2 regions of the Micromonospora sp. CA-240977 genome follow, and region 2 is predicted to be linked to the other one. Evidence: riboswitches for the same ligand, from Rfam matches in the RefSeq annotation. Region 2 holds a riboswitch; the other holds the start of a gene.
What was found. A riboswitch is a leader RNA that binds a small molecule or an ion and turns the genes downstream of it on or off. The one in region 2 is predicted to bind ZMP and ZTP.
Positions count from the first base shown of each region.

Region 1: another riboswitch for ZMP and ZTP. It lies ahead of ACQPWW_RS08390 (bifunctional 5,10-methylenetetrahydrofolate dehydrogenase/5,10-methenyltetrahydrofolate cyclohydrolase); the one in region 2 lies ahead of ACQPWW_RS18235 (glycine hydroxymethyltransferase).

Region 1 is NZ_CP192055.1:1,800,934-1,804,324, forward strand. It holds gene ACQPWW_RS08385 (vitamin B12-dependent ribonucleotide reductase) at 1-800, shown strand, start outside; gene ACQPWW_RS08390 (bifunctional 5,10-methylenetetrahydrofolate dehydrogenase/5,10-methenyltetrahydrofolate cyclohydrolase) at 1,044-1,943, opposite strand; ZMP/ZTP riboswitch at 1,957-2,038, opposite strand; gene ACQPWW_RS08395 (NIPSNAP family protein) at 2,164-2,475, opposite strand; gene ACQPWW_RS08400 (RNA polymerase sigma factor) at 2,574-3,143, shown strand; gene ACQPWW_RS08405 (CU044_5270 family protein) at 3,157-3,391, shown strand, end outside.
Region 2 is NZ_CP192055.1:3,922,942-3,926,332, reverse strand. It holds gene ACQPWW_RS18235 (glycine hydroxymethyltransferase) at 1-1,182, opposite strand, end outside; ZMP/ZTP riboswitch at 1,202-1,291, opposite strand; gene ACQPWW_RS18230 (SDR family NAD(P)-dependent oxidoreductase) at 1,422-2,228, shown strand; gene ACQPWW_RS18225 (hemerythrin domain-containing protein) at 2,285-2,785, opposite strand; gene ACQPWW_RS18220 (NAD(P)H-hydrate dehydratase) at 2,866-3,391, opposite strand, start outside.

The DNA.
Region 1 (3,391 bases), 2.1 Mb from region 2:
AGGTCGGTCAGCCGCTCTCGGTGGCCAAGTCCAACAAGGCCACCGAGCCGGCCGCCGTCGAGGCCGCGCCGGTCGCCGTGGAGAAGGTCATCGAGTACCGGCCGGTGCGTAAGCGCCTGCCGAAGAAGCGCCCGTCCGAGACGGTCAGCTTCTCCGTCGGTGGCGCCGAGGGCTACCTCACCGCGTCGTCCTACCCGGACGACGGCCTCGGCGAGGTCTTCCTGAAGATGTCCAAGCAGGGCTCGACCCTGGCCGGCGTGATGGACGCCTTCTCGGTGGCCATCAGCATCGGCCTCCAGTACGGCGTGCCGCTGGAGACGTTCGTCAGCAAGTTCACCAACATGCGCTTCGAGCCGGCCGGCATGACCGACGACCCGGACGTGCGGATGGCGGCCTCGGTGATGGACTACATCTTCCGTCGCCTGGCGCTGGACTTCCTGCCCTACGAGCGCCGCGCCGAGCTGGGCATCTTCACCGCCTCGGAGCGGGCCGCCCAGTTGCGGGCCGAGGCCGACGCGGAGGCCGCCGCCGTCACCGGCGTCGAGCTCACCGCGATGGCGTCCTCGGCACCGGTGGAGGCCCCGGCCAAGTCGGAGGCCGTCGCCCAGCCGGCCCAGGAGATGGCCGACGTGGCCGCCGCCAAGCCGGCGCCGAGCGTGGGCTCCAGCACCGAACTGCTGGAGGCCGTCATCGGCAAGGCCGCCGACGCGCCGCTCTGCTTCACCTGCGGTACGAAGATGCGCCCCGCGGGCAGCTGCTACGTCTGCGAGGGCTGCGGCTCCACCAGCGGCTGCAGCTGACGTACGTCTAACGCGGCGCTGCCCCGGTCTCCCTCGCGGGAGGTCGGGGCAGCGCCGTTTCCGGATCTCGTCCCTCATGATCAAGTGATGAGAAGTAGGTAAAGGATGGCCCTGGGGCCTACTTTTCATCACTTGATCATGGGAAGTGCGACGGTCTGGGCGGCCGAGGACCTGACCTGGGTGCCCGCCGGGCTGCTGCACCGGCGGTTCCTGGGCTGGGTGCGGTGAGTCTCGGCGACCGGGCTACTGGTTCGCGCGTTCGGCGGCGCGGACGGCGTTGCGGAACAGCATCGCGACGGTGGTCGGACCGACCCCGCCGACCCGGGGCGTGATGGCGCCGGCGACCTCGGCGCACGCTTCGTCCACGTCCGGCAGGAGGCGCCGGCCTTCGTAGCGGACGCCGGCGCCGATGACGACGGCGCCGGGCTTGACGTGCTCAGGCCGCACGATCCCGGGTACGCCGGCGGCGGCGACCAGAATGTCGGCACGCCGGGTGTAGCGGGGCCAGTCGGGCACGCCGGTGTGGACGACGGTGACGGCGGCGTTGGCGGTCGGACGCTTCTGGGCGAGCAGCATCGCCAGGGGGCGGCCCAGGGTGGCGCCCCGGCCGAGGATGACGACCTCCCGGCCGGCGACGGGGATCTGGTGGTACGCCAGGAGAGCTTCGATGCCGGCGGGGGTGCACGGCAGCGGGCCGGGCAGACCGACGGCGAGACGCCCCATGTTCAGCGGGTGCATGCCGTCGACGTCCTTGTCCGGGTCGATGGTCAGCAGCGCGGCGTCGTAGTCCAGATGCCCCGGAACGGGGTACTGCACGAGGATGCCGTGCACGGCCGGATCGGTGTTGAAGCGGGCGATGGCCCGGTGCAGATCCGCCTGGGCGACGGTGGCGGGCAGGTGCACGTGCGGGGAGGCGAACCCGAGTTCGGCCGCCTGCCGCTGCTTGATAGCGATGTAACCGGCGCTGGCGTCGTCGTCGCCGACGAGGATGGTGGCGAGGCTCGGGGTGATCCCGCGGTCGCGCAGGCGGGCGGCAGCGGCGGCGGTCTCGGCCAGGACGGCTTCGGCGACGGGTGCGCCCGGCAGGAGGCGGGCAGCGCTCGACGGGGTGGGGTGCTCGGCGGATTCGCTGGTCGTGGTCATGATGGTCCCTCGACGCAGGCGCCCAGGCGGTCGACGCCCGCGAGAGGCTCCCCGATGGTTCCACCATCCCCGTGCCGCCAGTCGCCGGTGCTTCGATGATGCCGCATCACCAGGCCAACTGCCCAACCGGACCAGCAGCGCCGCCCTCCGCGTCGGGGGCGTGCTGCCGTTCGTCCGGACTGGTGCCCGCCGACCGCGCCGGGCGGGCAGGCGCGGGGGGTCAATCAGTCGGCAGGAGTGGGCGCATGAACGTCCGCTCGTACCGTACGACGCAGCCCGAGGTTTCGCGGATGCGATCAGCCTCGACGAACTCCGGGTCGTTGCCGAACAGTGCGCGGTACCGCTCGTAAGCCGCCAGGCTCTCGAAGCTGAACAGCGCCTCGGCCTTGTCGCTGGCGCCCTCGGCGGGCAGGAAGTAGCCGTGGTGCACGCCACCGTGCTTGGCAACCAGCCGCATCCAGGTTCGAGCGAAGTCTTCGAACACATCGATCTGAGTGGGGTCGATGGTGTAGTGCACGACGCAGGTGATCACGGCCTCACCATACGGGCCGGCGGTCATGTCGGATGGCTCGGTAACACCCGTGCTCCGACTGACGAAGAAGGAGTGTGCAGGCTACGAGAGGACGGCCCGTGAGTGAGCCCAGCGGAGCCGATGATGACATTTCCGGGATCGGGGCCGATCCGGTGGCCTTCGAGGTCTTCTACCGGCGGCACGTGGAGGCGGTGGGCCGGTTCGTGGCGCGGCGGGTCGACGATCCCCACCTCGCGGCCGACCTGACCGCCGACGTGTTCCTGGCGGTGATCGAGTCGGCGGCCAGCTACCGGCCGGAGCGGGGTAGCCAGGTCGGCTGGCTGTACGGGGTGGCCCGCAACGTCATCGGCGACGAGCGGCGTCGGGCGGCCCAACGACTGCGGGTGACCGGCCGACTGGCCGGACGACGGGACCTCGGCCCCGACGACATCACCCGCATCGAGGAGCGGATCGACGCCGAGTCGGCGGCCCGCCGCACCTGTCGGGCGCTGAGCGAGCTACCCGAGGGCACCCGAACGCTCGTCGAACTCGTCGCCGTGGACGGCCTCACCGTCGCGGACGCGGCGACAGTGCTCGGGATGTCGCCGGTCGCCGCCCGGGTCCGCCTGCATCGTGCCCGCCGCGTCGTCCGCGCCGTGCTCGCCCGCCCGGTCACCACCCTCGCCTGAAACGGAGATGACGATGAACGAGACCGAACGATCGCCGCAGGGTTTCGAGGAGCAGCTCCTCCGGGATCTGAGCGCACACGTGGCCCAACGGGCCGAGGTGGTGTCCGTGGCCCGTCCCGCCAGACGCCGGAGCCTGTTCCCGCGCGGTTGGCGCCTCGCGGGAGCATTCGGGCTGGCCGTGACGGTGACCGCAGGTGCGCTTGCGGCCCAGACGATGGGGGTGGGCGACCACCCGCCGCCCTCGGCCA
Region 2 (3,391 bases):
GTTCGGGTCCTGCGGGACCGAGTTGCGGTTGGTGACGATGCCGGAGTCGAGCAGCGCCTGTTCGGCCTGCCGGCCGGTGAGCCCGTAGCCGGACACGTCGATCAGCACCAGGTGGTTGTCGGTGCCACCGGTGACCAGCTTCGCGCCCCGGCGCAGCAGCCCCTCGGCGAGTGCCTGCGCGTTGTCCACGATCCGCTGGGCGTAGTCGGCGAAGTCGGGGCGGCGGGCCTCCGCGAGGGCGACGGCCTTCGCGGCCATCACGTGCGGCAGCGGGCCACCGAGCACCATCGGGCAGCCGCGGTCCACCTGGTCGGCCAGCTCCGGCTGGCAGAGCACCATGCCGCCGCGCGGGCCGCGCAGCGACTTGTGGGTGGTGGTGGTGACGATGTGCGCGTGCGGCACCGGGTCGAAGTCGCCGGTGAACACCTTGCCGGCGACCAGGCCGGCGAAGTGCGCCATGTCGACCATGAAGGTGGCGCCGACCGAGTCGGCGATCTCCCGCAGGATCCGGAAGTTCACCTTCCGCGGGTACGCCGAGTAACCGCCGACCAGGATCAGCGGCTTGAACTCGCGGGCGGCCTCGGCGACCCGGTCGTAGTCGATCAGGCCGGTCGCCGGGTCGGTGCCGTAGCTGCGCTGGTCGAACATCTTGCCGGAGATGTTCGGCCGGAAACCGTGGGTGAGGTGACCGCCGGCGTCCAGCGACATGCCGAGCATCCGCTGGTTGCCCAGCTCGCGGCGCAGCGCGAACCAGTCGGCCTCGGTGAGGTCGTTGACCTGGCGGACCTGCGCCTTCTTCAGCGCGGGGGACTCGACCCGGTCGGCCAGCACCGCCCAGAAGGCCACCAGGTTGGCGTCGATGCCCGAGTGCGGCTGCACGTACGCGTGCGGGGCGCCGAACAGCTCCCGGGCATGTTCGGCGGCGAGCGCCTCGACGGTGTCGACGTTCTGGCAGCCGGCGTAGAACCGGCGGCCGACGGTGCCCTCGGCGTACTTGTCGCTGAACCAGTTGCCCATGGCCAGCAGGGTCGCCGGGGAGGCGTAGTTCTCGCTGGCGATGAGCTTGAGCGACTCCCGCTGGTCGGTCAGCTCGGCGCCGATGGCGTCGGCGACCCGCGGTTCGACGGCCCGGATCACCTCGAGGGCACTACGGAATGCGGTGGACTCGGCGTTGTGCGACATGCGACCTCCAACAGACGTGCGGGAAGGCCCAGGCGCTCGGCAAACGTCCTCGTGACGGGGCCGCTCCCCGATGGTTGTCCATCCCCACGCGCCAGTAACGGCCCGCGCCGATCCTACCGGGCCGGCCGGGGCCGTCCCGGGCGACCTCCGTACGCCACGCGCCGGAAGGGTTGCCCGGCCGATGTGGGGGCACCTCCTAATGAGCGGGTACGCCACCCGCAGGAGAGGAGTCACCCATCATGACCACACCGTCCACCGACCGGCCGCTCGCCGTGGTGACCGGGGCGTCCAGCGGAATCGGGTACGAGCTGGCCGCGCAGTTCGCCGAGCACGGCTTCGACCTGGTCGTGGTCGCCGAGGACGACGGCATCTCGGCGGCGGCCGAGAAGCTGCGCCGCGACGGCGGCCCACAGGTCCAGCCCGTCCGCGTCGACCTGGCCCGGGAGCAGGGCGTGGAGGAGCTGGCCTCGGCGATCGCCGCCACCGGGCGTCCGGTGGACGCCCTGGCGCTCAACGCCGGCCGGGGCGCCGGCGGCGCCTTCGTCGGCGGGACCGACCTGCGCGACGAGTTGGAGATCGTCGACCTCAACGTGCGCTCGACGGTGCACCTGGCGAAGCGGCTGCTGCCCGGCATGGTCGAGCGGGGCGCGGGTCGGGTGTTGTTCACCTCGTCGATCGCCTCGACCATGCCGGGGCCGTTCCAGGCGGTGTACAACGCCTCCAAGTCGTTCGTGCAGTCCTTCGCCGAGGCGCTGCGCAACGAGCTGAAGGACACCGGCGTCACGGTGACCGCGTTGATGCCCGGGCCGACCGACACGGCGTTCTTCGACCGGGCCGACATGGCGGACACCCGGGTCGGCTCGGGCTCGAAGGACGACCCGGCCAAGGTGGCCGCGCAGGGCTTCGAGGCGCTGATGAAGGGCGATCAGACGGTCACCGCGGGTTCGCTGATGAACAAGGTGCAGACCGCGGCCGGCAAGATCATCCCGGACAGGCTCAAGTCCGAGCAGCACCGGCACATGGCCGAGCCGGGTTCGGGCAGCTGACCACGCACGACGAGGGGCCCGGCAGCACGCCGGGCCCCTCGGTGTCCGTGGTCGACTCAGGCGGTCATCGCGTCCATCGCCTTCTTGATCGCCTTCGGAGCGGTGGGGGTCCGCGGGGCGTCCGCCCGCAGCGCGATCATCTTCTCGCCGATCTCCTGCAACTGCTTACGGCCCAGGGCGTCGCGGACCTTCGGGAACCACTCCTCCTCTTCCTCCTCGACGTGGTGGGTGACGTTCTCGATCAGCACCGTCGTCTTGGCGGTGAAGCGTTCGTCGCTGGCGTCCATGCTTGCCAACTCGGCGCAGAGCACGTCGGCGACGTGGTGCTCCTCGTACGACTCGAGGATGTCGTCCTCCAGGTCGGGCAGCAGGCGGCGGACCTCCGGGTACATGACCTCGTTCTCGAGGTACGTGTGCACGGTGAGGGCCTCCAGGATCTGGTTCACCAGCTTCTGCCGCTGGCTCGCCGGCCCCTCCTCGGCGTCCTGGAAGGCCTTGAAGAGGCGGCGCATCTCCTTGTGGTCCTCTTTGAGCAGGACGATGGCATCGGTCGACACGGGTATGACCTCCCTGGATCTCGTCTGGTGTGAATCCGGTACCCAGCAGGTCAAATGCGGAAACAGCGGATATCGGCCGATCAGACCATCGACAGCGTTCCGGGGATCTCGTCGAGCAACTCCCGGGCGAGGAAGCCGATCCGGCCGTACCGGGGGATCAGCCGCTGACCGCTCACGGCGTGCGCGAACGACCCCCAGCAGGCGGCCTGCGCCGGGTCGGCGCCCCGGGACAGCAACCCCGCCAGCAACCCGGCGAGCACGTCCCCGCTGCCGGAGGTGCCCAGCCCGGCGTCGCCGCTCTCCTCCCGCCAGCCCCGCCCGTCCGGGGCGGCCACGTGCCCGTACAACGAGACGACCGCCTCGTACCGGTCGGCCAGCTCGGCCGCCTCGGCGTCCAGGTCGTCGCCCGGTTCCCGGCCGAGCAGGTGCCCGGCCTCGGTGACGTTCGGGGTGAGCACCACCTGCCGACCCGAGCCGACCAGCAGGTCCGGTGCGTGACTGAGGGCGCCGAGGGCGTACGCGTCGAGCACCAGTGACGTCTGCGGCCGGGCCGCGTCCAGGACCAGGCTCAGCAGCTTGTTGGTCTCGTCGATCGCCTTCAGCCCG